DNA from 4 places in the Pseudonocardia kongjuensis genome. Region 4 is predicted to be linked to each of the others. Evidence: predicted binding sites of a transcription regulator. Region 4 holds the regulator's gene; each other region holds the start of a gene.

Region 1 (7,240 bases), on a different contig from region 4:
TGGCGCTGCCCGCGGCGGTGCGTCCGGTGCGCGCGGTGCTCGGCGGCGCCGACGGTCCGGAGCTGATCCCGGTGCTCCGCGACACCGGTCTGCTGCTGCTCGCCTGGGCGCTGGCCGTCGGGGTCGGTCTCGCGGTCGGTTTCGGCGGCGGCATCGCGGGCGGCTGAGCGCCGGGGAGCCGCCGGGAGTCGGGTCCGGGCCCGAGAGCCGTTCCCGGCCCCGGCGCAGTGCCGGCCACGTTCCGCGGAACGCCCGCCGGGCCGGTGGGTCCGCCGCGTCCACCATCCGCTGCACAGGATCCCTCACGGGCTGTGCGAGGTACCGGAACGGGAACCGGCAGCCGCGTTCCGCGGAACGCGGGCGGGATCGGTCGGCCGGGCACAGGGGGCCGGGGTCGGATCGGGGGCCGGCGCACCGGGGTCGGTCCGGTGGGACAGGCCGAGGTTCCCGCTCGACGGCCGCGCCACCGGGTGCCGGACGTCACGGCGGCCGGGATACCCGGCCACTGCGCCGCGCTCCGGCACCGCGTTCCGCGGAACGCCGGCGACCAGACGCGGTTCCGCGGAACGCCGCCCTGACACCGAACGCCCCGGCGGAACGCCGGACACCCGACACAGCCCCGCGGAACGCCGGACGCCGAACACCGCCCCACGGAACACCCGACACCGAGCACCGCCCCGGCGGAACGCCCTCGCACCGAACACCGCCCCACGGAACGCCGGACGCCCGGCACCGCGGTTCCGCGGAACGCCGGACACGCGCGCCGTGCTCCTCACCCACGGCGCGCAGCCACCGTGATCCCGTTCCGCGGAACGCGCCGCGGCGAGAACAGGGCGTGGACAGGGGCCGGCAGGTCAGTTGCGGTCGTCGCCGCGCAGCTTGGCCCGGAGCGACTCCCGCTCGGCCGAGCGGCGGGCGTTGGCGACGGCCAGCGCCCGGTCCAGCCGGGACCTCAGACCGCGGAACAGCAGCATCGACAGCGGGAGCGCCACGATCAGCGCCACCAGCAACGCGACCAGCAGCGGCACCCCGGCGAGGCCGAGCAGCAGGGCGATGACGGCCAGCAGACCGAGCCGGGCGAGAGCGTAGAGCGCCACCGTGGCGGCCAGCCCGGGCTCGCCGGCGCGAGCCCGCGCCGCGGCCTGCGGCGGCGGTGTCGTCGGGGACGTCATGCCGTCCAGGGTACGGTCCTGCGGCCGGAGCCCGGAGCCGCGCACTCGGAGACGGGAACCACCCGTGATGTCCGCTTCAGGAACTTCATCGGCTTTGCCCTTTAAGAACCCTTTACCTCCGGACAACCGTTCGAGTACCTGGGGTCTGAGGTGTCACGATGGCCCGGAAACAACGAGCGGTGACCGCTCCGAGGAGCTTCGGGAGATCCCTCCCGGCACCGCGACTCGGCACCACGCTGCATTTCCGGGAGGATTCCATGGCAGCTCCGACGCAGGCCCCCGAGCGACTGCTGACCCCGGGCGAGGTCGCCACCCTCTTCCGCGTCGACCCCAAGACCGTGACGCGCTGGGCGTCCGCCGGGCGGATCGGTTCGATCCGCACCCCCGGTGGCCACCGCCGCTTCCGCGAGTCCGAGGTCCGCGGACTGCTGGCGGACCTCACCAGCGAGGCGAGCCCCGGGCTCCGCTGAACCCGCGACTTCACTCGCACGTCAGGCCACCTTCGCTACGCTGGACAGCGGAGGTGGCCTGATGTTGTTCCTGATCCTTCTGCTCGGCGCGGCCGTCGTCGCGGTGCTGCTCGTCCGGACCCTCCGGTCCGAGCAGGTGGTCGCCGACAGGCTCCCGCAGCCCGAGCTCCCCTGGATGACCGGTCAGAAGGCGCAGAAGCCGCGCGCGACCGGTCCCGATGACGACCCGGACTTCTTACGTGAACTCGACGAGAAGGTCCGCAACCAGGAGGACCCGCCGGAGCGGACCTGACCGGACCGAGCCCGTCCCAGCCCCTCCGATCTGCCCGACCAGAGTCCCAAGAAGTCTTGACCGAAGGGCGGTCCACCGGCTCCGGTGGGCCGCCCTTCAGTGTTTCCGGTCACATCCGGCGGTGACGCTCAGACCGGGAACCCGTCCGCGACGGCGGCGGCGAGCTCCAGCAGCGCGGTCCGGGTCGGTTCCTCCAGGCGGTCGAGGTCGATCTCCGCGCCCTCCTCCAGGTGCGGATCGAACGGCACCCGCACGACCGCCCGGCACCGGCCGGCGAAGTGCTCCGCGACCCGGTCGAGGTCGACGCCGCCGCCCGCCCGCCGGTACACCGAGTTGATCACGACGACGGCGTTCCGGACGAGATTGCCGTAGCCGTGCGCGTCCAGCCAGTCCAGCGTCGCCGACGCGCTGCGGGCACCGTCGATCGACCCGGACGACACGATCACGAGCTGATCGGCCATCCCCAGCACCCCGTACATCGCGGAGTGCATCAGGCCGGTCCCGCAGTCGGTCAGCACCAGGTTGTAGAAGTGCTCCAGCAGGTCGACCGCACGCCGGTAGTCGTCCTCGCTGAACGCCTCCGACACGGCCGGGTCCTGCTCGCTGGCCAGTACCTCCAGCCGCGACTGCCCCTGCGAGGTGTACGAGCGGACGTCGGTGTAGCGCCGCACCCGGTCGGAGTCGCGGAGCAGGTGCCGGACGGTCGCGGTCGTCTCCAGCGGGATCTTTTGGCTGAGCGTCCCCCGGTCCGGGTTCGCGTCCACCGCGACGACCCGGTCACCGCGGTGCGAGGCGAACGTCGCACCCAGCGTCGCGGTGACCGTCGTCTTCCCGACGCCACCCTTGAGGCTCAGCATCGCGATCTTGTGGGCGTTGAGCAGCGGCCGGTTCAGCCGGGACACCAGATCCCGGCGGTGCAGCTCGGCGGGGCTCTCCCCCGGGTTCACCAGTCCACCGGTGAGCAGGTAGACGAACCGGCGCCAGCCGCTCTCCGGCGGTCGCCGCGGGCTGCCGGACCGGTGTGGTGTCAGGTCGAGCCCGCCGTGCGCGCCGTCGCTCCGGCGGTGCTGCCCGTGGCGGGCCTCGACCGCCTCGGGCGCGGTCCAGCGCGGCCGGCGTGACCCGGACTCCGGCGCCGGCCGGGCCCCGCCGGTGCGGGAGCCGTTGTCCCGGCGCGCCCGGTCGGACGCCTCGCGCTCGGCCGCATCGCGGTCCCACGAGCTCCGCCACGGCCGGTCCGCCGCCGGACGGCCGGTGGCCTGGCCCGTTCCGCGTGCGGCCGCGGCCCCGGCGGTCGCGTCACCGGCGGCGGTCCCACCACCGACAGCGGTCGCACCACCGACAGCGGTCGGGCCACCGGCGGCGGTCGCACCACCGACAGCAGTGCCACCGGCGGCGGTACCACCGACGGCGGTGCCACCGGAGGTCGGGCCACCGGAGGTCGTCGTGCCACCGGGAGCGGGCGTGCCGCCAGGGCCGGGCGTGCCGCCGGGGGCGGGCGCACCCCCGGCGGGAGCCGCCGAACCACCGGACCCCGCGCCACCGCCGGCCGTCCCGTCACCGGCGACGGCCGCGCCAGCAGCAGCGCCACCGGGGCCGGCCGCACCACCGGACGCCGCGCCGCCACCCGGGCCACCGGCCCCCGGCGGACCTCCGTCCCCGGCGCCGTCGTCCCGGACGCCACCGCCCGGGGCACCCCCGACCGGAACGGCACCGTGCGCCGGACCGGCGGCGTCGCCGGAACCGTCCGGCCGGTCGTCCACCGTCCCGCCCGGCCGGACCGGACGGTCCCGATCCGCGCCCGCACCGTCCGGCGACGGATCGGGCACGTCCCGGTCCTGCGCCCCGGCGGTCCCGGCGCCGGGCCCGCCCCACGACGGCGACACGACCGCGTGCGCGTCGGTGGCGGTCACGTCGGCGTCGTCGGCGTGGGTCTGCTCCTCATCGGACGGCGGGTCCGGGCGGCGCCAGATCAGCTCGCCGCCCGGCTCGTCGTCGTGCCCGCCGCGGCCCGGCACCGTCCACCACGGCTCCGGATCGGCCGCGCCACCGGAGCGGTACAGACCGGTGTCGTCGGGGCCGACGTCCTGACCGGTCGGGTACAGGTCCTCGGGTGCCCGGTGCCTGCCGTCGTCGGCGCGGGCCTCGGCGGCCGGGCCGGGCCCGGCGGGCCGCTCCCGCTCCGCGTCGGACCGCTCGTGCAGCGCCGACAGGTCCAGCCCGTGCGGCGGCGTGGAGGGGTCGATCTCGTCGACCAGGTCGTCGTCGATCTCCGGTAGCTCGCTGCCCCACACCGAACCGGCCGGCGGGGTCTGGGTGCCGACCGCGGCACGGCCCGGGGCGGGTGCGGACGCCGCCCGCTCGGCCGCCGACGGCGGGCGCGGCTGCGACGCGGCCGGCTGCGCAGCACCGCCCTCCGGCTGCGCTGCGTCATCACCGGACGTGCGACGACGCCGTCCGAAGGACCGTCCGGACGACTCCGCCGCGCCCCAGCGCTCCCGCACGTAGCGGCCCACCGACCCGTCGGGCTGCTCGCCGGAACCGTTCTCACTCACGGGAACCGACGGTAGCCGTGCGGAACCCGGTGGTCGAGGCGCCTCACACCCCCGCGTACGAGTGCAGTCCGGCGACCACCATGTTGATGAAGAACAGGTTGAACACGATCGTGGCGAAGCCGGCCGAGTTGATCCAGGCCGCCCGCGACGTCCGCCAGCCGGCCGTGGCGCGGGCGTGCAGGTAGGCGGCGTAGAGCACCCACGCGACGAACGCGACCGTCTCCTTCGGGTCCCAGCCCCAGAACCGGCCCCAGGCCGCCTCGGCCCAGACCGCGCCGGTGATGATCCCGAACGTGTACAGCGGGAAGGCGAGCACCGTCACCCGGTAGGCCAGCCGATCGAGCGCCTCGGCGCCCGGGAGCTTCGCGGCCAGCGCGGCCGGGCGCTCGTTGCGCTTCATCAGGAACAGCAGGCTCGCGACGCCCGGGACCAGCAGCATCCCCGAGGCCAGCGTGATCGTCGTGACGTGGATGATGATCCAGTACGACTGCAGGGCCGGGACGACGGGCGCGGCCTCGGCGTAGAGCACGGTGCCGGTGATGAACATCAGGAGCAGGATCGGCGTCAGCACGAACACCCCGGCCGGACGCAGCGGCGGGTGCTTGCGGACCAGCACCAGCCAGGCGCCGACCGCCATCAGGCACAGCGCCGAGGTGAACTCGTACATGTTGCCCAGCGGCCACCGGTAGGTCGCCAGCCCGCGCAGCACGATCGACCCGGCGTGCAGGACGACGGCGAGGATCATCAGCGAGATCCCGATCCGGCCGTACCGGTCGGCCCGGGTCCGGCCGGTCCGGGAGCCGTCTCCCGACGCGCCCTCGGACCCGTCGGGCCCGTCCGGGGTGTCGGAGATCTCAGCGTCGGCACCGCCGTCGCCGGCCCCGACGGCCGCCCGCCTGCGCGGCGCCCTGGCCACCCGGGTCGCCGCGTACTCCAGCGACGTGAAGATCATCGCGAGCAGCAGTACGACGAGCGTGGCCTGGAACAGCCGGTCGCTCCACATCGAGGTGATCGGATCGACGAGCATCGGTGTCAACCGTCCTTCTTGTCCATCGGGTCGAGCAGTTCCGAGCCGAGCCGGTCGAACTCCTCGCCGTAGCCCGCCCGGTCGGTCCGGGCCAGGCCGCCGAGCTGGATCCGGCTGCCGCCGTCGACCGGGCGGATCCGCACCCACAGGCGCCGCCGCTTGACCGACAGCGACAGGGCCAGCCCCGCCACCATCACGATCGAGAAGACCAGCACCCAGATCTGCCCCGGGTCGTGGCCCACCTGCAGGTTCACCCACGGGGTGACGCCGTCGAACCGGACGACGGTGCCGTCGTCCAGGGTCACGCTGTCACCGACGCCGAGCCGCTCCTCGGCGACCGTCACCAGCTCGCCGTCGTCGATCTTCTGCTGGTCCACCGTGAAGATCGACTGGCCGCGGCCGTCGTCGATGCCGAGATCGCCGCGCATGATGTTCACGTCGGCGGTCGGCGCACGCAGGTCCGGGTGCACGGACGCGAGGTTGCCCTCGGCGTCGACCGCGCCGGTCGGCGCGAACGTGCCGGTCACCGCGAGCTGGGTGGTGCGGCGCAGCTCGGCGTCGGTGATGCCGGGCTGCTCGAACTTCGTCGCGCCCTCGGAGAGCTGGCTGCCGCTCTGGTCGACCGGCCGCCACTGGATCCCGCCGGTGCGGCTCTGCCCGTCCGGCCAGGTCACGGTGAACTCGGGCGCGTAGCCGTAGCCGGTCAGGTAGGCCCGGTCGCCGTCGGTGCGCAGCGGGTAGTTGACGGTGATCTCGCCCGGCCGCCAGTCGGTGACGCCGTCGGCCAGGTCCTCGCCGGTCTGGTAACCGATCTGCGCGCCGAACGTCGAGGGCTGCCCGTTCGGCAGCCAGGTCCCGTCGAACCGGTCGACGCGCACGCAGAACTCGTTGAGGTCGGTGCCGTCGACCCGCAGGCCGGCCCGGAACGTGTCGTAGCCGAGGATCGAGCTGTTGCAGAACTCGGCGCCGTCGGCGCGGACGATCACGTCGCCCTCGTAGCCGTAGAGCTTGCCGCCTGCGAAGCCGAGCAGCAGCCCGATCAGGCTGAGGTGGAAGACCAGGTTGCCGGTCTCGCGCAGGTAGCCGCGCTCGGCGGACACCGCCGTCACCCCGCCGGGCTCGGAGCGCTCGACCCTGCGCCAGCCGCGCAGCAGCCGCCGGGTGCGCTCCAGCACCGCGTCCGGCGACTCGGCGGAGTCGGCCTCGGCGTGGTGCGGGAGCCGGGTCAGGTTGCGCGGGGTCGCGACCGGCGCGGCCCGCATGCTGTGCCAGTACTCCACCGAGCGGGGCAGCACGCAGCCGACGAGCGAGATCATCAGCAGCAGGTAGATCGCCGCGAACCACGGGCTGGCGAACACCTCGAAGCCGCCGAGCGACTCGATGATCGGCGCGGCGGTCGGGTAGTCGGCGTAGAAGTCGTCGACCAGGAACTCGTTCAGCGAGCGCTGCGGGATCAGCGCGCCCGGCATCGCGGCCAGCGCCAGCAGGAACAGCAGCACCAGCGCGGTGCGCATGCTGGTCAGCCCGCGCCAGGTGTTGCGCAGGAACGCGGCCACGCCGCCGAACCGGTCGCGGCGTGCCGGGGGCTCGCTGCCCGGCGGCTGCGGCGGGGCGGTGGGCGGCCGTGCCACCCCGGAGGTCATGTCGGAGGTCATGTCAGATGGGCGGGGTGAACCCGGCGATCGACACCTGGAGCTGGATCAGCCAGCGCGCCCACAGCCCGG
Region 2 (7,240 bases), on a different contig from region 4:
AGGACGAAGTAGCCGTCGGCGAGGCCCTGCATCAGCGCCGAGGCGCCGAGCCGGTTCGCGCCGTGGTCGGAGAAGTTCGCCTCGCCGCCGACGTAGAGCCCCGGGACGGTGGACTGCAGGTCGTAGTCGACCCACAGGCCGCCCATCGTGTAGTGCACGGCGGGGTAGATCCGCATCGGGACCTCGTACGGGTTCTCCCCGGTGATCCGCTCGTACATCTCGAAGAGGTTGCCGTACTTGGCCTCGACCGCCTTGCGGCCGAGCCGGTTGATGGCGTCGGCGAAGTCGAGGTAGACGCCGAGCCCGCCCGGTCCGACGCCGCGCTTCTCGTCGCAGACCTCCTTGGCGGCCCGGGACGCGATGTCGCGGGGCACCAGGTTGCCGAACGCCGGGTACTTGCGCTCCAGGAAGTAGTCGCGCTCCTCGTCCGGGATCTCGTTCGGGCCGCGGTCGTCGCCGAGCCGCTTCGGCACCCAGACCCGGCCGTCGTTGCGCAGCGACTCCGACATCAGGGTCAGCTTCGACTGGTGGTCACCCGAGACCGGGATGCAGGTCGGGTGGATCTGGGTGAAGCAGGGGTTCGCGAACAGCGCGCCCTTGCGGTGCGCCCGCCAGGACGCGGTCACGTTGCAGCCCTTGGCGTTCGTCGACAGGTAGAAGACGTTGCCGTAGCCGCCGGAGGCGAGCACCACCGCGTCGGCGGTGTGCACCTGGATCTCGCCGGAGATCATGTCCCGGGCGACGATGCCGCGCGCCCGGCCCTCGACGACGATCAGCTCCAGCATCTCGTGCCGGGCGAACATCTCGACGGTGCCGGCCTGGACCTGGCGCTCCAGCGCCTGGTACGCCCCGATCAGGAGCTGCTGGCCGGTCTGCCCGCGGGCGTAGAAGGTGCGGGAGACCTGCACGCCGCCGAACGAGCGGGTGTCGAGCAGGCCGCCGTAGTCGCGGGCGAACGGGACGCCCTGCGCGACGCACTGGTCGATGATCTGCCGGCTGATCTCGGCGAGCCGGTGCACGTTCGACTCGCGGGCGCGGAAGTCGCCGCCCTTGACGGTGTCGTAGAACAGCCGGTAGACGCTGTCGCCGTCGTTGCGGTAGTTCTTCGCCGCGTTGATACCGCCCTGCGCGGCGATCGAGTGGGCACGACGCGGGCTGTCCTGGTAGCAGAACGTCTTGACCTGGTACCCGGCCTCGCCGAGGGTGGCCGACGCGGCGCCGCCGGCCAGGCCGGACCCGACGACGATGATCTTCTTGGACCGCTTGTTCGCCGGGTTGACCAGCTTCACGCCGAACCGGCGGCGTTCCCAGCGGGTCTCGATCGGGCCGGACGGGACGGCCTTGTCGACGACCTGGTCGCCGACCGTGTAGTCGGCGTAGCTCACGTGGTGGGTGGGGGCGTCAGTCTTGTCAGGCATGGATTCAGACCACTCCGAACGTGACGGCGAGGGGCACCGAGATGAACCCCAGGGTGAGCACGGCGGCGAACACCGTGGCCACCGTCTTGATGGTGCGCTCCCGGGTGTTCGAGGACCATCCGAGCGTCTGCATCCCGGAGAAGATGCCGTGCCGGACGTGCAGTCCGAGCGCGACCACCGCGAGGACGTAGAACAGCGTGACGTACCAGCGGTCCGGGGCGAACCCGGCGCTGATGTTGTTGTACGCCTCCAGGTGCACGCCGTTCGGGTTGGCGACACCGACCGTGAGGTCCAGGATGTGGTAGACGACGAACAGCACGATGATCACGCCGCCCCAGCGCATGGTGCGGGCCGCGTAGCTGCCCTTCACCTGGTGCGAGCCACCGGCGTACTTGATCGGCCGGGCCCGCCGCGCGCGCAGCGTGAGCACGGTCGCCGCCCAGATGTGCGCGATCACCGAGACCAGCAGCACCACCCGGACGATCCACAGCATCCCGCCGTAGGGCAGGGCCGGCTCGAGCAGGGTGCGCAGCCAGGCCGCGTACTCGTCGATCGACTCGGGACCGAAGAAGATCTTCAGGTTGCCGATCATGTGCAGGACGACGTAGAGCAGCAGGAAGACGCCGCTCACCGCCATCACGAATTTCAGGAACGCGCTGGGCGTTCGGGGACGCCGGGGCTCGGCTGCGCCGCCCGCCCGGGACTTGTCGGACATCGTGACCACAGCGTCCAGTGGACATAGCAACACCCGTGGCCGTCCAATGCATCGAGCGGCCTACTGTCATAGCCGTAGGCTATGCACGTGACACTTCAGCAGCTCATGTACTTCGTCGCCCTGGCGGACGTGCGCAGCTTCACTCGTGCGGCCGACCAGGTCGGGGTGGCGCAGCCCACTCTCAGCAGGTCGCTGCGGGCGCTGGAGCAGGAGCTGGGGGCCCCGTTGATCAACCGTGGCTCGGTGGTCACGCTCACCCCGGCCGGTGAGGTGGTGCTGCCGCTGGCCCGGCGGATGCTGGCCGACTCGGACATGGTGCGCACAACGGTGGCCGAGATGGTGGGGTTGCGCAGCGGGCGGGTCCGGGTGGGCGCGACGCCGTCGCTGTGCATCGGGGTGCTCTCGGACGTGCTGCGGGTGTTCCACGCCCGGCACCCGGAGATCCACGTCGAGCTGGCCGAGGACGGCTCGCAGCCGCTGGAGACCTCGCTGGTCCGCAACGAGCTGGACATCGCGCTGGTGATCGTCCCGCCGGACGGGGTCGATCCGGCCCTGCACAGCGCCCCGTTGCTGCGCGAACGGCTGTCGGTGGCGTCCCCGCGCGCCCGGCGTCCGCTGACCGCGCGCCGGACGATCTCGGTCCCCGAGCTCGCCAAGCACGACCTGGTGATGGTGCGGAAGGGCTACGACCTGCGGGAGGTGACCCTGCGCGCGTACGCGGTGGCCGGGGTGACGCCGAGGATCGCGGTGGAGGGCGGCCAGATGGACGCGGTGCTCCGGATGGTCGAGGCCGGCACCGGGGTCGCGGTGGTACCGGATCTGGTGTTCATCGGGCGGCCGCGGCTGCGCCGGACCGTGCTGACCCCGGCCCTGCACCGGACCGTGGCGCTGGCCCGGCGTGTGGACATCGCACCGACGCCGGCCGTGACGGCGTTCGCGGACATCCTGCTGGAGCACATGTCGGACACCTCGGCCTCGCTGCGGTCGGGGGCGAACGACGTCCAGGTGCTGCACCGGCACCGGACCGGCCGGGAGCTGCTGGGGTGAGGTGGGCCGCGCGACGCGACGCAGCCTGGCTCGGTGCGGTGCCGGACCGGCCGTGTCGTCAGTCGTCGGGCGGGGCCTCACCGAGCTCGTCGACGTCCGCGCCGGCGGCGGCGATCTCCTCCTTCACGACGCCGTAGGCGACCCCAGGGCCGTAGCCCTTGCGGGCGAGCATCCCGACGAGCTTGCGCGCGGCGGACTGGCGCTGCTCGCGGGAGCCGACGGGCATGCTGCGCAGCCGGCGCACGACCAGCTCGCGGGCGCGGGCGCGCTCGGAGTCGTCGTCGATCTCGGTGAGGGCCTCGTCCGCGGTGTCCCGGTCGATCCCCTTGCGGTGCAGCTCGAGTGCGATCGCGCGCTTGCCGAGTCCGCGATGCCGGTGCCGGGAGCGGACCCACTGGTCGGCGAACGCCTTGTCGTCGACCAGCCCGACCTCGTCGAAGCGGTCCAGCACCTGCCGCGCGACCTCGTCGGGGATCTCCTTGCGGCGCAGCGCATCGCCGAGCTCCTTGACCGAGCGGGCCCGGTCGGTGAGCAGGCGCAGGCAGATCTCCTTCGCCCGGGCCTCCTCGTCGACCGGGGTGCGGGCCCGCTGCGTTCCCCCGGGCGTCGACCCGCCGGCCGGCCCGCCCGCGCGGCGGCGCCGGGCACCGGAGCGCTCGGACGGCCGGGAACGATCAGACTGATCAGACCGATCGGACCACTCGGGCTGATCGGGCCGAGCGGGCTGATCGGGCCGAGCGGTCTGACCGGACCGCTCGCCACTGCCGGACCGGCGCCGTGCCCCGCGGGGGGCTGCGCGGCGCCCGGGCCCGTCGTCGAACGTGGCGATCCGGGGAGCCTGCGCTCCGGGCGCACCGGCATCCGCGCTCAGCTCCTCGAACGACACGACCCGCCCGGGCCCGCCGGGCTGCTCCGGACCTCCCGGGGCACTGTCTGCCGGCTCCCCCGGCCCGGCTGCGGCGGGATCGGGAGCGGCATCGGTGGCCGGGTCCAGGATCGGGTCGAGGGCCGGATCCAGGGTGGGGTCGACGAGCCGGACGGCGCGCTGACCGGCGTCGCCCCACGGATCGCCGGCTGACGGATCGCCGGACGGACCGCCGGCCGACGGACGGTCCGCAGCCGGACCCTCCGCCGCCGGGCTCGCACCGAACAGCTCGTCGAGCGAGACGGTGCGGGCCCGGCCGGTCGCCGGGCCGCCGGTCTCCGTGCCGCCGGTCTCCGTGCCATCGGAGCCGGGCGGTCCGCCGCCGGCGGACCCGTTGTGCTCGCCGGGCACGCTCAGAAGTCGACCGGGGCCGGGAGGGGCTCGACCGGCGCGGCCTGCTCGGCGTCGAGAACGGCGCCGATCCCGAGCTTCTCCTTGATCCGCTTCTCGACCTCGGCGGCGACGTCCGGGTTCTCCTTGAGGAACTTCCGGGCGTTCTCCTTGCCCTGCCCCATCTGGTCGCCCTCGTAGGTGTACCAGGCACCGGACTTGCGGATGATCCCCTGCTCGACGCCCACGTCGATCAGCGAACCCTCCTTGCTGATCCCGATGCCGTAGAGCACGTCGAACTCGGCCTGCTTGAAGGGCGGGGCCACCTTGTTCTTGACGACCTTGACCCGGGTCCGGCTGCCGACCATGTCGGTGCCGTCCTTCAGGGTCTCGATCCGGCGGATGTCCATCCGGACCGACGCGTAGAACTTCAGCGCCTTGCCGCCGGTCGTGGTCTCGGGGGACCCGAACATCACGCCGATCTTCTCGCGCAGCTGGTTGATGAAGATCATCGTGGTGCCCGAGCTGTTCAGCGCACCGGTGATCTTCCTCAGCGCCTGGCTCATCAGCCGGGCCTGCAGGCCGACGTGGCTGTCGCCCATCTCGCCCTCGATCTCGGCGCGCGGCACGAGCGCGGCCACCGAGTCGATGACGATGAGGTCCAGCGCGCCGGAGCGGATCAGCATGTCCGCGATCTCCAGCGCCTGCTCGCCGGTGTCCGGCTGGGAGACGAGCAGCTCGTCGGTGTTCACCCCGAGCGCCTTGGCGTACTCCGGGTCGAGCGCGTGCTCGGCGTCGATGAACGCCGCCACGCCGCCCGCCGCCTGCGCGTTCGCCACGGCGTGCAACGCGACCGTGGTCTTACCGCTGGACTCCGGGCCGTAGATCTCGATCACGCGGCCGCGCGGGATCCCGCCGACCCCGAGCGCCACGTCGAGCGCGATGGAGCCGGTGGAGATGGCACTGACCGGCGCGCGCGTCTGGTCGCCCAGGCGCATCACCGATCCCTTGCCGTGGTTCTTCTCGATCTGGGCGAGGGCGAGTTCGAGCGCCTTCTCGCGGTCCGGAGCGGACATCTCTTGACTCCTCGCTGATGTGCGATCGGGGCCTGCTGCTGTCTTTCGGGGAGGCACACCGCAACGGTATGGGGTACCCCTGACAGTTTCGGCGGCCGGATCGGCAGCTGTGGACAACTCACCGGGAACCGCTGCGGTCTCCCACCCGGAACGGTAGCCGAACACGCGTTCGAGCGGACACGGCGACACGCCGACCGGATGCCCCCGGGAGCCGAACGGTCACCCGGCGTCGCGGCCCACCCGGACCGGGCTCAGCGTCGCGCGGCGGGCACGTCGTAGGCGTCGCACACCGCGCGCCACACCCGGCGCAGGTCGATCCCCGACTCGATCGCCTGCTCGACGGTCTGCCCGTCGAGCTCGGCGAACACGTGGTCCCGGGACAGCGACGACGCCCGCACCGCCCCGAACTCGCCTTCCATCAACTCCCGGAAGTGGCTCATCCGCACACCGTCGAGGGTAGGCCCCGGGGCGCGGGCGCGCGGCTCCCGCCCGTCATCGCCCGGCCGTCGGTACGATGGGAGTTATGTCCGAACTGCTTGCCGCCGCGCCCGTCGACGTCGCCGACGAGGTCCTCGCGACGACCGGCATCGGCTCGCCGCTGGCCTGGCAGATCGTCTCGCTGCTGGCCCTGCTCTCCGCGCTGTTCGTGCTGCTGCGCTGGTGGAACCAGCAGCGCAAGCGCTGACCGGCCACCGGACCGCGACGCAAGGCCGTGACACCGGGCCGTGACACCGGGCCGTGACACCGGGCCGTGACACCGGGCCGCTGAGAGTCGCACCGCTCAGCCCGCGGCCGGGCGCGGCACCGCGCGCAGCACCACCAGCAGGAACGGCACGGTCAGCAGCGCCGCGAGGATCCCGAGCACCGAGTAGGACGCCACCGTGACCACGGCCCCGGCCACCAGGCCGGCCGCCGCACCGGCCAGGTTCATCGCCACGTCGACCGAGCCCTGCACCCGGGGCCGGTCGGTGACCGGCACCGCGGACGTCAGCAACGCCGATCCGCCGACCAGCGCCGCCGACCAGCCCAGGCCGAGCAGCACCAGCCCCGCGGTCAGCACCCCGGTCGCGGTGGGCGCGGCGGACGCGCAGAGCGCCGCCGCGGCGACCAGCGTCACCGTCGCACCGGCCAGCACCGCCGCGGCGCCGAACCTGTCGGCGAGCCACCCGAACACCGGGCTCAGCGCGTACATCCCGGCGATGTGCATGCTGATCACGAAGCCGACCACGCTCAGCGCGGCACCGCCGTGGTCCATGTGCACCGGCGTCATCGACATCAGCCCGACCATCACGGCGTGCCCCAGCACGATCCCGGCGGCCCCGGCCAGCGCGGGACGGGAGCCGCGCAGCACGGTCCGGACCGGCGTCGAGGGCCGGTCCCGCCCGTCCTCCGGGACCGGGTCACCGGCCAGCTCGCGGGCCCGGGTGAGCGGATCGGGCCGCAGTCCCGCCCAGCTCACCAGCAGGGCGCAGCCGAACGCCGCGGCGCACAGCAGGTACGGCCCGGCCGCCGGTTCCAGCCCCAGCCCGGCGGCGACGTCCTGCAGCGGGCCGAGCAGGTTCGGCCCGGCGACCGCGCCGACCGTCGTCGCCCAGACGACCAGCGCCAACGCCCGGCCGGCCCGGTCCGGCGCCGCCAGGTCGGTCGCGGCGTAGCGGGCCGCCAGCCCGACGGCCGTCCCGGAACCCATCAGCACCAGCGACACCAGCAGCACCGGGGCCGCGCCGGC
Region 3 (7,240 bases), on a different contig from region 4:
GATGACCTGCACGGTGTCGCCGAGGTACTCGCCGCGGCGTTCCTTGGCGATCACCTCGGAGTAGACCTGGCCGGTGGTGACGTTCGCCCGGCCCTGCAGGTCCCGGTCGAGGAACCGCTCGTAGTGGCCGATGTCGAGGTCGGTCTCCGCGCCGTCCTCGGTCACGAAGACCTCGCCGTGCTGGAACGGGTTCATCGTCCCGGGATCGACGTTGAGGTACGGATCGAGCTTCTGCATCGTGACGCGGAGCCCGCGCGCGGTGAGCAGCTGACCGAGGCTGGAGGCGGTCAGTCCCTTGCCCAGCGAGGAGGCGACCCCACCGGTGACGAACAGATGACGGGTGGCGCGAGTCTGCACGGAGTTTCAGCCTACCGATCGCTGTGGGACGGCCGGAACCGGGCCCTCCGAACCGTCCCCGGAGCCGTAGTGACCGGTCCCGCCGCCGTTGCGTTCGGCGAGCGCGAGCACGGTCGCGATCCGTCCGGCGCCGGTGCCGACGCCGTCGACGGTGGACAGCGGATCCCCGGCCGCGCGGGCCGCGCCGACCGCGCCGTGCGCGGCGGCGTCCCGCCCGGCCAGCACCGCACCGGCGCCGCGGCGGTCCAGCTCGGCCGCGAGCGCGGTCGCGGTGGCGGCCGAGCCGGCGGCGTCGACGCCGCCGAACTGCTCCCCGGTGACGACGACGGCGAGCCGCCCCGCCGCCGGGTCGCCGGTCGGCTGCTCGGCGAACCCGCCGCCGGCGAGCCCGGCGAGCACGGCGGACGCCTGCTGCGGGTCGGGTGCGGCCCCGTCGGCCGGGACCAACAGCGCGGCGCCCAGGAGCCCGCCGGCCAGCGTGCCGGCCTCGGACGACGCGGGCAGCTGCGCACCGGAGGGCAGCAGCCGCGCGGACAGGTCGCGGAGCTGGTCGGCCCGGGCCGGGTCGGTGACGGCCGGGGTGAGCACGACCTCGGCGGCGACGGTCCCGCCCGCGGCGGCGACGAGCTCGGCGACGGCCCGGGTGTCGGCCGGATCGGCGCCGAGCGCGACGACGGTGACCGGCACCCCGGTCAGCGTGTCCCGCACGACGTCCGGACCGATCAGGGCGGTGAACTCGTCGCCGGACGCCTGCCGGGCGGCGAGCGTGTCCCGCTCGGCCCGCAGCTGGTCGGTCTCGCTCGTCGTGGCCGAGGCGGCGACCGTGGCCGCGATCCGCTGCGGCAGGCCGACGGTCGCGATCACCACGCCGGCCGCGAGGGCCAGCACGAAGACGGCGACGAGGGCGATCCGGTGGTAGCGCCGCGAGATCACGCCGGGAACCAGGCCCGCACGGTCTCCACGATCCCGCGCGCCCACTCCAGGACCGCGGGTCCCGCGCCGGACACCAGCACGGCGACGACGACGGCGACGATCGCCGCCGCGACGAGCAGCAGCAGCGGCGCGAACGACGACCGGCTGCGGTACATCTGCGCGATCATCGCGCCGTCCACCACCGAGCCGCCGGTCTGCAGCCGGGTGAGGAAGGTGGAGGCGTTGCTGCCGGAGCGGCCGCGGTCGAGGAACTCGGCCATCGACGCGGACAGCCCGACGGTGACGATCATCGCCGCACCGTGGTGGTGGGCGAGCAGCAGGGCGAGGTCCTCGGGATTGGCCATCGACGGGAACGTCACCGCGCTGGCGCCGAGATCCTGCACCCGGTGCAGGCCGGGCGCGTGCCCGTCCGGGAAGGCCGGGACGACGACGTCGGCGCCGCTGGTCAGCGCCTGGTTCGACACCTCGGACGGGTCGGCGACGATCAGGTCCGGCTTGTACCTGGCGTTCATCAGGGCGTCGGCGCCGGCCCCGACGCCGATCAGGACCGGCCGGTACTCCTTGATGTAGGCGCGCAGCCGCTTCAGCACCCGGCTGTGCTCGAACCCGGCGGCGACGACCAGCACCTGCCTGCCGTCGAGCGGGACGTCGACCTCGGGCACGCCGTGCCCGTCGAGCAGCAGCGAGCGCTCCCGGCGCATGAACTCGATGGTGTTGGCGGCGAACGCCTCGAGCTGGTGGGTGAGGCCGGACTTGGCCTCGTCGAGCGCGTCGGCGACGGTGTCCTCGGTCTGCACCCGGCCCTCGCCGAGCGGCTGCTCCCCGGAGTAGAGGACCCCGTCGTGCAGCCGGACCTTCGCGCCGTCCTTGACCGCGCGCATGATCTCGGCGCCGCAGTCGTCGACCAGCGGGACGCCCGCCTCGACGAGCACCTGCGGGCCGAGGTTGGGGAACCGGCCGGAGATCGACGGCGCGGCGTTGACGACCGCGGCGACCCGGGCGGCCACCAGCGCGTCGGCGGTGGCGCGGTCGAGATCGACCTGGTCGAGGACGGCGATGTCGCCGGGCCGGAGCCGGCGCAGCAGGGCCTCGGTACGGCGGTCGGTGCGGACCGGGCCGGTCAGGCCCGGCAGCTCCGGTCGCGAACGGTGCAGCAGGCCGGACAGCTTCATGGGTCGCACTGTGGCAGGTGGGACGGCTGTGACGGCGAAGGCACGCCGGGCCGGGCCGCCGGTTCCCCCGCCGGGCCGGGCGGTCTCACCCGGTTGCCGGACGCCCCGGTGCGACCATCCCCGGGTCCCGGGCCGGCCCGGCCCCGCCGCGGGTCCCGGACCGGCGCGCGGTCCCGGGCCGGCCCGATCCCCCGCCAGCCGGGCCCCGGGCCGTGCGGGCCCCGGGTCGGAGCGGTCCCGGTGCCGCTCACCCCGCTCGCGGGACGCTCCGGCGCCGGGCCCGGCCGGTGGTCGCCGCCGCTCCGGTGCGCCGCGACCGCGCCTCGGCCAGGTCGGCCGGCTCGGCCGCGGTGGACTGCTCCCGGCGGTCCGCCTCCCGGTGCGCGGTGGCAGCGGCGAGCAGCTCCTCGGCGTGGGCGCGGCCGGTGTCGGTGTCGTCCATCCCCGCGAGCATCCGGGCCAGCTCCGCGGTGCGCTCCCCCTCCGCGAGCCGCTGCACGCTGGAGCGGGTCACCCCGGCGGCACCGGACGCCTTCTGCACGACGAGATGCCGGTCCGCGTAGGCCGCCACCTGCGGCAGGTGCGTCACGACGATCACCTGGTGCCGGGCCGCGAGCCGGGCCAGCCGGCGCCCGATCTCGACCGCCGCCCGGCCGCCGACGCCGGCGTCGACCTCGTCGAACACCATGGTCGGCACCGGATCGGCACCGGCCAGCGCGACCTCGAGCGCCAGCATCACCCGGGACAGCTCGCCGCCGGAGGCACCCTTGTGCAGCGGCTGGGCCGCGGCTCCGGCGTGCGCGACGAGCCGGATCTCGACCTCGTCGACACCGCCGGCACCGGCATGGCACTCGCGGCCGCCGACCACCAGCACCGGACCGGAGTCGCCCGCCGGGCGCGGCGCGACGCCGACCTGCAGCCGGGCGTCGCGCATCGCGAGCCCGGCGAGCTCGGCGGTCGTGGCCTCCGCCAGCCGCCCGGCCGCCTCGGTGCGGGCCGCGGTCACCGCCGCGGCGTGCCGGGCCAGCTCGGCCGCCAGCTCGTCCCGGCGGGCGGCGAGCCCGGCCAGCGCGTCGTCGGAGGTGTCGAGGCTGCTGAGCCGCTCGCGGGCGGTGTGCGCCCAGTCCAGGACGCCGTCGGTGTCGGCGGCGTACTTGCGGGTGAGCGAGCGCAGCTCCGCCTGCCGGGCGAGCACCTGCTCCAGCCGTTCCGGGTCCGCGTCGAGCCGGTCCAGGTAGCCGGACAGCTCGGCGCCGGTGTCGGCCAGCACGGCCAGCACCTCCGCGAGCCGCGGCCCCAGCTCCCGCAGCGCCGGGTCACCGCTGCCCTCGGTGAGCGAGCGGGCCTGCCCGACGAGACCGACCGCGCCGGGGAGCTCACCGTCGTCCGGACCGCACAGCGCCGCCCTGGCGGACTCGGCGGCGGCCCGCAGGTCGTCCGCCTCGGCCATCCGGCGGGCCAGCTCGACGAGCTCGCGGTCCTCCCCCGGCTGCGGATCGACGGCCTCGATCTCGGCCAGGCCGTGCCGCAGCATGTCGGCCTCCTGGGCCAGCCGGCGCGCGTTGCCCCGGCGCTCGGCCAGCTCGGCGACGACGGCGGTCCACTCGGAGCGCACCCGCCGGTACTCGGCCAGCGGGACCGCCACCGGGTCGCCGGCGAACCGGTCGAGCAGCGCCCGCTGGTCCGAGCTGCGGAGCAGGCGCAGCTGGTCGTTCTGGCCGTGCACCGCCAGCTGCGCCTCGGCCAGCCTGCCGAGCACCCCGACCGGGACCGACCGGCCGCCCAGGTGGGCCCGGGACCGGCCGTCGGCGGAGACGGTGCGCGCCGCGATCAGGGTGCCGTCGTCGTCCGGTTCGGCGCCGACCTCCTCGGCCAGCTCGACCGCCCCCGGTGACGCCGCGAAGCGGCCCTCGACGACCGCCCGCTTCGCCCCGGCCGACACCCGCGACGACTCCGCGCGGCCGCCGCCGAGCAGGTTCAGTCCGGTCACGACCATGGTCTTGCCCGCGCCGGTCTCACCGGTCAGCACGGTCAGGCCCGGGTCGAGCTCCAGGGTCGCGTCGTCGATCACTCCGAGGCCCTGGATCCGCATCTCGGCCAACATGGGTGGGACCATACGTTCGAACCCTGACGGAGAACATCGCCGACACGCGCCGTGGGCCGAACAGGTGTTCGTACGGTCGTCCCCGTGCGCCGAGCGGTCGATCAGGTGTTCGACGACCGCCGTTGCTGGGCGCCGCGCCAGCCCCGTACCGGGAGATCGAACTTGCGGACCAGCCGGTCGGCGAACGGCTGCGCGGCCAGCCGCACCATCCGCACCGGCTCGGCGGCGCGGGTCAGCTCGACCCGGGCGCCCGGCGGCACCGCGATCGTCCGGCGGCCGTCGCAGTCCAGCACCGCGGACGGTCCGTCCGCGGACACCTCGATCGCGACCGCGCTGTCCGGCGCGACCACCATCGGCCGGGCGAAGAGCGCGTGCGCGTTGCTCGGGACGACCAGCATCGCCTGCACCTGCGGCCAGATCAGCGGGCCGCCCGCCGAGAACGCGTACGCGGTGGATCCGGTCGGTGTGGAGCACAGCACCCCGTCGCAGCCGAACGAGGACACCGGCCGGCCGTCGACCTCCAGCACGACCTCCAGGATCCGGCCCCGGGTGGTCTTCTCGACGACGGCCTCGTTGAGCGCCCAGGTCCGGCCCAGCACGTGCCCGTTGGAACGGACCACGGCCTGCAGCGTCGTCCGTTCCTCGACCTCGTAGGCCCCGGCGGCGAGCTTGTCGAGGGCCTCGTCGAGGGTGTCCTCCTCGGCCTCGGCGAGGAACCCGACGTGGCCCAGGTTCACCCCGAGCAGCGGCACCCCGGACGGCCGGGCGAGATCGGCGGCGCGCAGCAGCGTCCCGTCGCCGCCGAGGACGAGGACCGCCTCCGCGCCGGCCGCGCAGTCCGGCCCGGCCGCGACCTGGACGGGCGCGAGATCGGCCGGCAGATCGGGATCGGCGCCGATCTCCGCCCACTCGTCGGCCAGCACCCGGGTGCGCAGCCCCAGCGCGCCGAGCTCGGCCATCACCCGCAGTGCCGTCTTGCGGTTCGCCGGACGCCCGGTGTGCAGGACGAGCAGGACCTCCCTCATGCCGGGCCGTCCGCGACGGCGGCGGCCAGCATCGGCTCCAGCTCGGGGCCGGGACCGGGTTCGCCGCCGTCGGGGCGCCGCAGGTGCAGGAAGTACTCGACGTTGCCGGACGGGCCGGGCAGCGGGCTGGCCACGGCGCCGAGCACCTGCAGCCCGAGCCCGCCGGCCGCGGTGGCGACGCCGTGCAGCGCCTCGGTGCGCAGTCCCGGGTCGCGGACCACCCCGCCGGAGCCGAGCCGCTGCTTGCCGACCTCGAACTGCGGCTTGACCATCGGGAGCAGGTCCCCGCCGGGAGCGGTGCAGGCGGCGAGCGCGGGCAGCACCGTGCGCAGCGAGATGAAGGACAGATCGGCGACGGTCAGGTCGACCGGCCCGCCGATCTGCTCCGGTTCCAGCGCGCGGACGTTCGTGCGGTCGTGCACCCGGACCCGCTCGTCGGACTGCAGCCGCCAGACGAGCTGGCCGTAGCCGACGTCGACGGCGACGACCTCGCGGGCGCCGCGGTCGAGCAGCACGTCGGTGAAGCCGCCGGTGGAGGCGCCTGCGTCCAGGCAGCGCCGCCCCGCGGGCTCGACGGCCGGGAAGGCCGCCAGCGCGCCGAGCAGCTTCCGGGCACCGCGCGAGGCCCACTCCGGGCCCTCGTCCGGCCGGACGACGACGGGTGCGTCCCGTTCGACGACCGTCGCGGGCTTCGCGGCGGGCATGCCGTTCACGGTGACCCGGCCGGCCGCGATGAGCTCGGCGGCCTGGCCGCGGGACCGGGCGAGCTTGCGCCGGACGAGCTCGGCGTCCAGCCGTGCGCGGGTGGGCGGCACGCTCAGTCCCGTTCCGGCCCGGCGCCCAGGGCGCGGCCGAGCGCGGCGTGCACCCGCTCGAACGCGGCCGGGTGCTCGGAGACCGGCCGGTCGGCGAGATCGTCGAGCCCGGCGACGGCCGCCTCGACGTCGGCACGCAGCGCGGAGACCGGCCGGTCTGCCGCCTGCCGCGGGTCACCGGGACGCGGGCCGGGGGTGGGGACGCTCATCGATGATCTCCGGGGACGGGGGTCTCGCTGGCCACGGTAGCCGAACGCGGACGGGTGCGACCGCGGGCACCGCCCTCGCCCCGCCCACCGGACGGGGCGGGCGTGCTCAGCCGCCGAGCCCGAGCTCGTCGAGCACCCCGGCGGCCGCTCCGCCGTCGGCGGTCACCGGGCCGGCACCGTGCTCCCAGGCTGCCGCGCACAGCGCGCGGAGGGCGTCGACCGCGGGCTCGGGTCCGGTACCGGATCCGCTGAGCCGCAGGCCGTCCGGTCCGTGCTCGACCTGCCAGCCGGGCCGCGGCCCCGGGGTCAGCTCGTCCGGGTGCCGGGCGAGCGCACCCAGGTCGGCACCGAGGTAGGTGGGGCGCAACGCGGGTGGTGCGGCGAGCAGGTCGGCCGGCCCGTTCACCCCGGTCAGCACCATCAACGACGGCGCCCGCAGTGCGTGCGCGCCCTCGATGTCGGTGTCCAGCCGGTCCCCCACGACCAGCGGCCGGGTCGCGTCGCCCTGCGCCTCCCGCAGCAGCCGCGCGGCGGGCTTGCCCGCGACCTGCGGTTGCGCGCCGGTCGCGGTGCGCACGACCTGCACCATGGAGCCGTTGCCGGGCAGCGGGCCGCGGTCGGTCGG
Region 4 (7,240 bases):
CGGCGGAGCGCTTGTAGGCGGCGCCGGTCATCAGCGAGGTGATCGCCCCGGCGAGTGCCCGGCCGCCCTCGGAGTCGTAGGCGTGCCCGGTCGCCATGAGCAGCGCGCCCAGGTTCGCGTAGCCGATGCCGAGCTGCCGGAAACGCCGGGTGGTGTCGGCGATCGGGTCGGTCGGGAAGTCCGCGAAGCAGATGGAGATGTCCATCGCGGTGATGATCAGCTCGACGGCCTTGGCGAAGGTCTCGGCGTCGAACCGGTCGTCGGCGTCGAGGAACTTGAGCAGGTTCAGCGACGCGAGGTTGCAGCTGGAGTTGTCCAGGTGCATGTACTCCGAGCACGGGTTCGACGCGGTGATCCGCCCCGACTCCGGCGTGGTGTGCCAGTCGTTGATCGTGCCGTCGTACTGGATGCCGGGGTCGGCGCAGTTCCAGGCGGCCTCGGCGATGCCGCGGAAGAGCTTCCGCGCGTCGGTGCGGTCGATGATCTCGCCGGTCATCCGGGCGCGGAGGCCGAAGTCGGTGCCCTCCTCGACCGCGCGCATGAACTCGTCGGTCACCCGGACCGAGTTGTTCGCGTTCTGGTACTGCACCGACGTGATGTCGGAGCCGCCCAGGTCCATGTCGAACCCGGCGTCGCGCAGCACCCGGACCTTGGCCTCCTCCTTGGCCTTGGTCTCGACGAACTCCTCGATGTCGGGGTGGTCGACGTCGAGCACGACCATCTTCGCCGCCCGGCGGGTCGCGCCGCCCGACTTGATGGTGCCGGCGGAGGCGTCCGCGCCGCGCATGAAGGAGACCGGGCCGGACGCGGTGCCGCCGGAGGACAGCAGCTCACGCGAGGAGCGGATCCGGGACAGGTTGAGGCCGGCGCCGGAGCCGCCCTTGAAGATCAGGCCCTCCTCCCGGTACCAGTTCAGGATCGACTCCATGGTGTCGTCGACCGAGAGGATGAAGCAGGCGCTGACCTGCTGCGGGCTGGCGGTGCCCACGTTGAACCAGACCGGCGAGTTGAAGCTGAACACCTGGTGCAGCAGCATCCAGGTCAGCTCGTGGTCGAAGATCTCGGCGTCGGCCTCGGTGGCGAAGTAGCCGTGCTCGACGCCGGCCCGCCGGTAGGTGCCGACCACCCGGTCGATGAGCTGGCGCAGGCTCGACTCGCGGGTCTCGCTGCCGACGGCGCCACGGAAGTACTTGCTGGTGACGATGTTGGTGGCGTTCACCGACCAGGCCCGCGGGAACTCGACGCCGCGCTGCTCGAAGTTCACCGTGCCGTCCCGCCAGTTCGTCATGACGACGTCCCGGCGCTCCCACTCGACCTGCTCGTACGGGTGCACACCCTCGGTCGTGAAGACCCGCTGCACGGGCAGCCCGGCGCGCTGCCTGGCGCCCGCCTTCCCGCGGCCGCGCGCCTTCGCGGGCGCGTCGCCGTTCTGGGCCGTGTTCTGGGTCGTGCTCCCGGTGCCTGTCGCCGGGCCCCCGACGGTCTCGGTCATGAACTGCCTCCGCATCCGACGTTCCTCTCCCGCGCGCTGGGGTGCGCGGGCACCCGAGGCGGTGCTGGGACACCGCCCCCGTTCCCGGTCCGGCCGATCAGTGCCGGTCCGCCGCCGGTGGATGCGCCCCCTGCGCGCCCGCACCGGTACCGGCGGATCGGCGTCAGCCGTCCCGGTTGCCGGCCCCGTCGTCGGCTGCTTCCCCGGCAGCCGCCGAACGGAGGTCGGCGATCTCCTTCTCGAAGTCCTCGATGGAGGAGAAGGATCGGTAGACGCTCGCGAACCGCAGGTACGCGACCTCGTCGAGCTCGCGCAGCGGTCCGAGGATCGCCAGCCCCACCTCGTGGCTGGGAATCTCGGCCGCACCGCGGGCCCGCACCGTCTCCTCGACCCGGTGGGCGAGCTGCTGCAGGTCGTCCTCGTCGACCGGCCGGCCCTGACACGCCCGGCGAACCCCGCCGACAACCTTCTGCCGGCTGAAGGGCTCGCTCACCCCACTGCGCTTGACGACGGCGAGCACGGTCTCCTCGACCGTGGTGAACCGGCGACCGCAGGCGGTGCAGGACCGGCGGCGGCGGGTGCAGGTCCCGTCGTCGGCGGTCCGGGAGTCGATCACCCGCGAATCCGGGTGGCGGCAGAACGGGCAACGCACGTCGGCACTCCCCTTCTCCCGTGACCCGGCGGGAATTCTCCGCCCCGCACCGCGATGTACCGCGGTGACGGCTCCCCCAACCAGTGGGAGAACGACACCAATGTAACCCCTACATATTGGGGTGCGCCATCCCCGGGTCCGGTATGGCGCCGAGCTTCGCCCGATCGGGAACGAGGGTCGCACACGGCCCCCGCGCGGCCGCCGGAGCACACGGATCATGAACCTGCACATCCGCCCTGATCAGCGCGCGTGACGCGATCCCGGGGTCCGTCCGGCGCCCCGGGCGGACCGCGACGGACGGTGTCGCGGGTCGGGGACACGCCATCCCGACGCGCCGGGCGGCAAGGCTCCTGTCACGCGCGGCGACCGTGCCCGATGTGGTCTCCGGTCGGGCGGGCGACGCCCGGCACGGCTGCTGGTCGGTCGGATCGCATGCGGCGCGGACCCCGCTCGGCCCGGCAGCGCACGGCACGGCCGCCGACCAGTTCGCATCGCATACGGCGCGGACCCCGGTCGGCCCGCCGCAGCGCACGGCACGGCGGCCGACCGGTCGGATCGCATGCGGCGCGGTCCCCGGTCGGCCCCTGCGGGTACCCGGCGCGCCCGGCGTCACGGAGCGGCCGGAGCCGTCGCCGCCGGCCCGGGTGCCGGGGCGACCTCGGCGTTCCATCCGGCCGCCGCATCCCCGAGCAGCCCCAGGACCACGACCACCGTGGCCGAGCAGACCACCGTGGCGACCCCGGCCAGCAGTCGCTCACCCCGTGAGCGACGTCGCACCACCGGACGGTGCAGCCGGGCAGGTGCCACGCAGTGGCGCCCCGGTGGGCGGACAGCGCGGACCCGCGCAGTCGCGTGCCCGGCCGGAGCCGCCCCGGGATACCGGGTGAAGGCCACGCCGGACCCGGCGACCCGGGACGCCGTGGACGCAGCAGGGCACGCCACGCTCGATGCCATGGCCGGGGCCGCGCCGGACGCCGCTCCCGGGCCGGCGGGCGATGTGCGCGGACCGGAGGTCCGGGCGGCCGCACCGGCGACCGGACCGGCGACCGGACCGGAGCCCCACTCGGAGGCACCGGCGGCCGGACCGGAGGCCCGCTCGGGGGCACCGGCGGCCGGACCGGAGGCCCGCTCGGGGGCACCGGAGGTCCGCTCGGGGGCACCGGGCACGGGAGCGGAGGCCCTCCGGGGCGCGCCGAACGCCGGACCGGAGGCCCGCTCGGGCACCTCGGATCCGGGGACGGGCATGTCCCACCGGGCGGCGGCCCGGGCCGCCGCGGATCCGCGGGCCGGACGCCGCGCCCCGGCACAGCGCACCGCATGGGCGGCCCCCGCACGCACCCGCTCGCGCACCCCGGCAGCGCCGGACCACTGCGGCGCATTCGCGGCCGCCGCCCGGCCCGGCCGACCGGTCCGTGGCCGCGGTGCCACCTCACGCACGTCGAGCTCTCGCATGGCTCCTCCTGCTCCTCGAGGACCACCCGCCTGCTGCGGCGGAACGGTCACCGTCGACGCCGGCCACACCCGGCCACGCGTCCTGCCCATCCCGCCCGGCCCTTCCCCGGGGCCGGTCGAACGGGCGTGCGAGCTGTGTAGCACCGGGCACCGACAGGAATCGGATCGCCGCTGCTCAGCCCGCTCCGGCCGGGCTCAGTGGCCGGCCGGCAGCACGCTCTGGACGACCACCGACGGCGGTGTCGACACCGGCGCCACCACCGCTGCCGAGACCTCCGCGAGCAGACCCAGCCCGATCACCGTCGCCGCCGAGGCGAGCCCGATCCCCAGTCCCTGGACGGCCCGCCGCAGCACGCCACCGGGTGCCGCCACACCCCGCGCCCGGGCGACCGGCCACCCCGCTCGCGCCGGCCGCACCGACCGCACCGGCCGCGCCGACCACGCCGACCGCACCGGCTGCACCGGCCGCGCCCGTTGCGCTGACCGCGTCGGCTGCATCGGCCGCCTCGACTGCTCAGTTCGCCCCGGGCTCGCCGGCGGCACGGATCGCGCCTGCCGCCCGACCTCCCACGGCCGGACCTCGGTCACCACACCCATGCCGCTCGCCTCCCTGCCCGCACGGGACGCCCGCCCCGGACACCCCGGCGCTCGAATCGATGTTCGATCGAACGCCTGTGCGATGTTGTACCACCGGTGCCCGACGGAATCCACGACACGCGGGTGACGAACTTCGAACGCATGTTTGGCGGACCGGCCGAAGGCGGCTAGTGTCCGTGCCGGTACATCCTCGAGGAGGCGAATGCGATGGCAGCGGACGAGTCCGGAGGCGGTGCGTCCCCCGGGCGGGGTTCCGCCGACGTCCGGGAGTTCCCCGAGCCCCCGGCCGACACGCGCGGTCTGACCCCGCGGCAGCGGAAGGTCCTGGCGGTGATCCGGGACTGGGTCGACCGCTACGGCTACCCGCCGAGCGTGCGGGAGATCGGCGACGCGGTGGGGCTGACCTCCACGTCGTCGGTGCACCACCAGCTGCGGACCCTGGAGCGCAAGGGATTCCTGCGCCGGGACCCGAACCGGACCCGTGCGGTCGACGTGCGCAGCCCCGACCAGACCGCCGCGGGCGACGGGACCGACGCCGACACCGAGGCAGGGCGCTCGGAGCGTCCGGCACCCGCGTTCGTGCCGCTGCTCGGCGACATCGCCGCCGGTGGGCCGATCCTGGCCGAGCAGGCCGTGCAGGAAGTGTTCCCGCTCCCCCGCGAGATCGTCGGCGAGGGCACCCTGTTCCTGCTGAACGTCAAGGGTGACTCCATGGTGGACGCGGCGATCACCGACGGGGACTGGGTCGTCGTCCGGCAGCAGCCGGTCGCGGAACAGGGCGAGGTGGTCGCGGCGATGATCGACGGCGAGGCGACCGTCAAGACGTTCCGGCGCCGGGACGGTCACATCTGGCTGATGCCGGCCAACGACGCCTACGAGCCGATCCCGGGTGACGAGGCGTCGATCCTGGGCCGGGTCGTCGCGGTGCTGCGCCGGCTCTGAGCCGACCCCCGGGCCGGGGCACGGTGCCGACCCCCGGCGGGGGCACGGTGCCGATCCCGGGCCGGGGCGCGGTGCCGATCCCGGGCCGGGCCACGGTGCCGATCCCGAGCCGGGCCACGGTGCCGATCCCGAGCCGGGGCGCGGTGCCGATCCCGGACCGGGGCACGGTCACCGCCTGCGGCGGCCGTGCAGCGCCATCGCCCCGACCCCGGCGAGCAGCACCGCGACGACGACCGCCATCCCGGCCGCGGCGGGCAGCCACGGCGGGAAGGACCGGACGTCGGGCGCCTCCGCCGGCTGGGCCGCGACCGGCGCGGCCGGTGCCGTCGCGGCGGCAACCGCACCGGCGACCGACCGGATCGCGGCCGGGGACAGGCCCCGCGCCTCGGTGGCGGAGTGCAGCGTCCCGCGGCCGTCCAGAGCCACCGCCTCGCCCTGCGGCTCACCGGGCAGCGGCACCTGCAGCGGGGCCCCGCCCAGCGCCCCGACCAGGACATCCCCGGTCACCGGGCCGTCGGGCAGCGGGAACAGCCAGGCGTCGGTGTAGGTGCGCAGGGCCGCGGCCCGCCCGCCGTCCGCCGCGACCGGTCCGACGGCGCCGCCGGTGATCGTCCGCGTGCCGACCGCGCCCAGCGGGCCGCCGGTGGTCGCCGAGTACGGCAGGACGACGTCGGCCACCCGTTCCAGCGCCACCGCCGAGTCCTCGGTGAGCGGCCCCGCGGGCCGGTACAGCCCGGCCGCCCCGGTGGTCTTGTCCACGATCAGCGGGGTCCCGTCGTCGGCGAGGAGCACCGCCTCGGCGTCCCGCGGACCGTCCGGGTAGACGAGGTCGTAGCTGCGGGGCGGTCCGTCGACCGGCAGCACGACCAGGCGCACCGACTCGCGGCGCGCCGTGTTGTCACCGATGTCGGCGAGCCAGAGCCCGCCGTCCGGTGTGCGGCCGAGATCCTCGACGTCGGTGACCCGCACCGGGGCGTCCCGTTGGGCCGTCACCGTGCAACCCACCGGATCGAGGGTGAACACCTCGGCGGTGCCGCCGCCGTCGACGATCGCGTGAAAGTGCTGCGGCGGCTCCCCCGGTGCGCCGTCGGTGACGAGCCCGGAGATCTCGGCCAGTCGCGGATCCTCGATCGTGCAGACCGGGCGCGGCTCGTCCAGGGACGACGGGTCGGCGTCAGGCGGCGGGACGACCGGGTGCGCGGCCGGCGGCGGCGCCCCAGGCATTCCGGGCGCTCCGGCCGTCCCGACGGCAGGCGGCCCGGCGGCCGCCACTGCGCAGGCCGGCCCGAGGGTCACGAGGACCAGAGCCAGGGCGGCCCGCCACAGCGTGCCCAGGGCGGCCCGCCGCCGCGTTCCCAGGGCGGCCCGCCGCCGTGTCGCCCGGACGCGGCCGCCCGGCCCGCCCCTCGATCCGGCCCGGACCGCCCGGGTCAGCGCCCCGCCGCCGTCGCCGGCAGGTCGGGATCGGACCCGCTGCCGGTACCGGCCGGACCGCCCGCCACCGCGAACGGCAGGACCGCGGTGCCCAGCTCCGGCCCGACCCTGGCCCGGACCCGGGTGCCCTCGGGGGTGTGCTCCTCGGCGAGGACCTCGCCCTCGTCGTGCAGGCGGGCGACCAGCGCGCCCTCGGTGTAGGGCAGCAGCAGGTCGACGTCGTACTCCGGGCGGGGCAGCAGGCCGGCGATCCGGTCCCGGAGCAGGTCGATGCCGTCGCCGCGGTGCGCGGAGACGAACACCGCGTCGGGCTGGGCGTGCCGGAGCCGGGCGAGCGCCAGGTCGCCGGCGGCGTCGGTCTTGTTGACCACGAGCAGCTCGGTCGGCATGCTGCCGCCCTGCTCCTCGCCGATCTCGACCAGCACCTTCCGGACGGCGGCGATCTGGTCGCCGGGCAGCGGATCGGAGCCGTCGACCACGTGCACCAGCAGGTCCGCGTGGGCGGCCTCCTCCAGCGTCGACCGGAACGCCTCGATCAGCTGGTGCGGTAGGTGCCGGACGAAGCCGACGGTGTCGGTGAGGGTGTAGACCCGCCCGTCCGGCGTCTCGGTCCGGCGGGTGGTCGGGTCGAGGGTGGCGAACAGCGCGTCCTCGACCAGCACGCCGGCGTC

Evidence for each region. The regulator LexA, encoded in region 4, represses DNA repair genes until DNA is damaged. The targets are predictions, from matches to a motif close to CGAACACGTGTTCG.
Region 1: the regulator LexA is predicted to act here: its motif matches at 1,292-1,305, upstream of ABD160_RS26030 (BldC family transcriptional regulator).
Region 2: the regulator LexA is predicted to act here: its motif matches at 5,670-5,683, upstream of recA (recombinase RecA).
Region 3: the regulator LexA is predicted to act here: its motif matches at 4,624-4,637, upstream of recN (DNA repair protein RecN).

What each region holds. Positions count from the first base shown of each region.
Region 1 covers NZ_BAAAJK010000036.1:98,540-105,779, reverse strand. Annotated here, with positions in the region: gene ABD160_RS26040 (1,4-dihydroxy-2-naphthoate polyprenyltransferase) at 1-167, shown strand, start outside; gene ABD160_RS26035 (DUF4229 domain-containing protein) at 855-1,172, opposite strand; gene ABD160_RS26030 (BldC family transcriptional regulator) at 1,430-1,642, shown strand; gene ABD160_RS26025 (hypothetical protein) at 1,704-1,934, shown strand; partial or broken gene ABD160_RS26020 (MinD/ParA family ATP-binding protein) at 2,063-2,974, opposite strand; gene ccsB (c-type cytochrome biogenesis protein CcsB) at 4,533-5,516, opposite strand; gene resB (cytochrome c biogenesis protein ResB) at 5,522-7,171, opposite strand; gene ABD160_RS26005 (cytochrome c biogenesis CcdA family protein) at 7,173-7,240, opposite strand, start outside.
Region 2 covers NZ_BAAAJK010000049.1:33,644-40,883, forward strand. Annotated here, with positions in the region: gene ABD160_RS28465 (fumarate reductase/succinate dehydrogenase flavoprotein subunit) at 1-1,418, opposite strand, end outside; gene ABD160_RS28470 (succinate dehydrogenase cytochrome b subunit) at 1,423-2,133, opposite strand; gene ABD160_RS28475 (LysR family transcriptional regulator) at 2,221-3,180, shown strand; gene ABD160_RS28480 (regulatory protein RecX) at 3,239-4,456, opposite strand; gene recA (recombinase RecA) at 4,459-5,511, opposite strand; gene ABD160_RS28490 (DUF3046 domain-containing protein) at 5,763-5,957, opposite strand; gene ABD160_RS28495 (hypothetical protein) at 6,035-6,196, shown strand; gene ABD160_RS28500 (MFS transporter) at 6,293-7,240, opposite strand, start outside.
Region 3 covers NZ_BAAAJK010000040.1:24,276-31,515, forward strand. Annotated here, with positions in the region: gene pyrG (CTP synthase) at 1-357, opposite strand, end outside; gene ABD160_RS26625 (copper transporter) at 364-1,290, opposite strand; gene steA (putative cytokinetic ring protein SteA) at 1,287-2,462, opposite strand; gene recN (DNA repair protein RecN) at 2,710-4,566, opposite strand; gene ABD160_RS26640 (NAD kinase) at 4,668-5,591, opposite strand; gene ABD160_RS26645 (TlyA family RNA methyltransferase) at 5,588-6,406, opposite strand; gene ABD160_RS26650 (hypothetical protein) at 6,409-6,615, opposite strand; gene ABD160_RS26655 (HAD hydrolase-like protein) at 6,722-7,240, opposite strand, start outside.
Region 4 covers NZ_BAAAJK010000046.1:6,070-13,309, reverse strand. Annotated here, with positions in the region: gene ABD160_RS27280 (vitamin B12-dependent ribonucleotide reductase) at 1-1,492, opposite strand, end outside; gene nrdR (transcriptional regulator NrdR) at 1,656-2,144, opposite strand; gene ABD160_RS27270 (hypothetical protein) at 2,754-2,921, opposite strand; gene ABD160_RS27265 (hypothetical protein) at 3,792-3,968, opposite strand; gene lexA (transcriptional repressor LexA) at 4,401-5,135, shown strand; gene ABD160_RS27255 (hypothetical protein) at 5,304-6,359, opposite strand; gene hflX (GTPase HflX) at 6,566-7,240, opposite strand, start outside.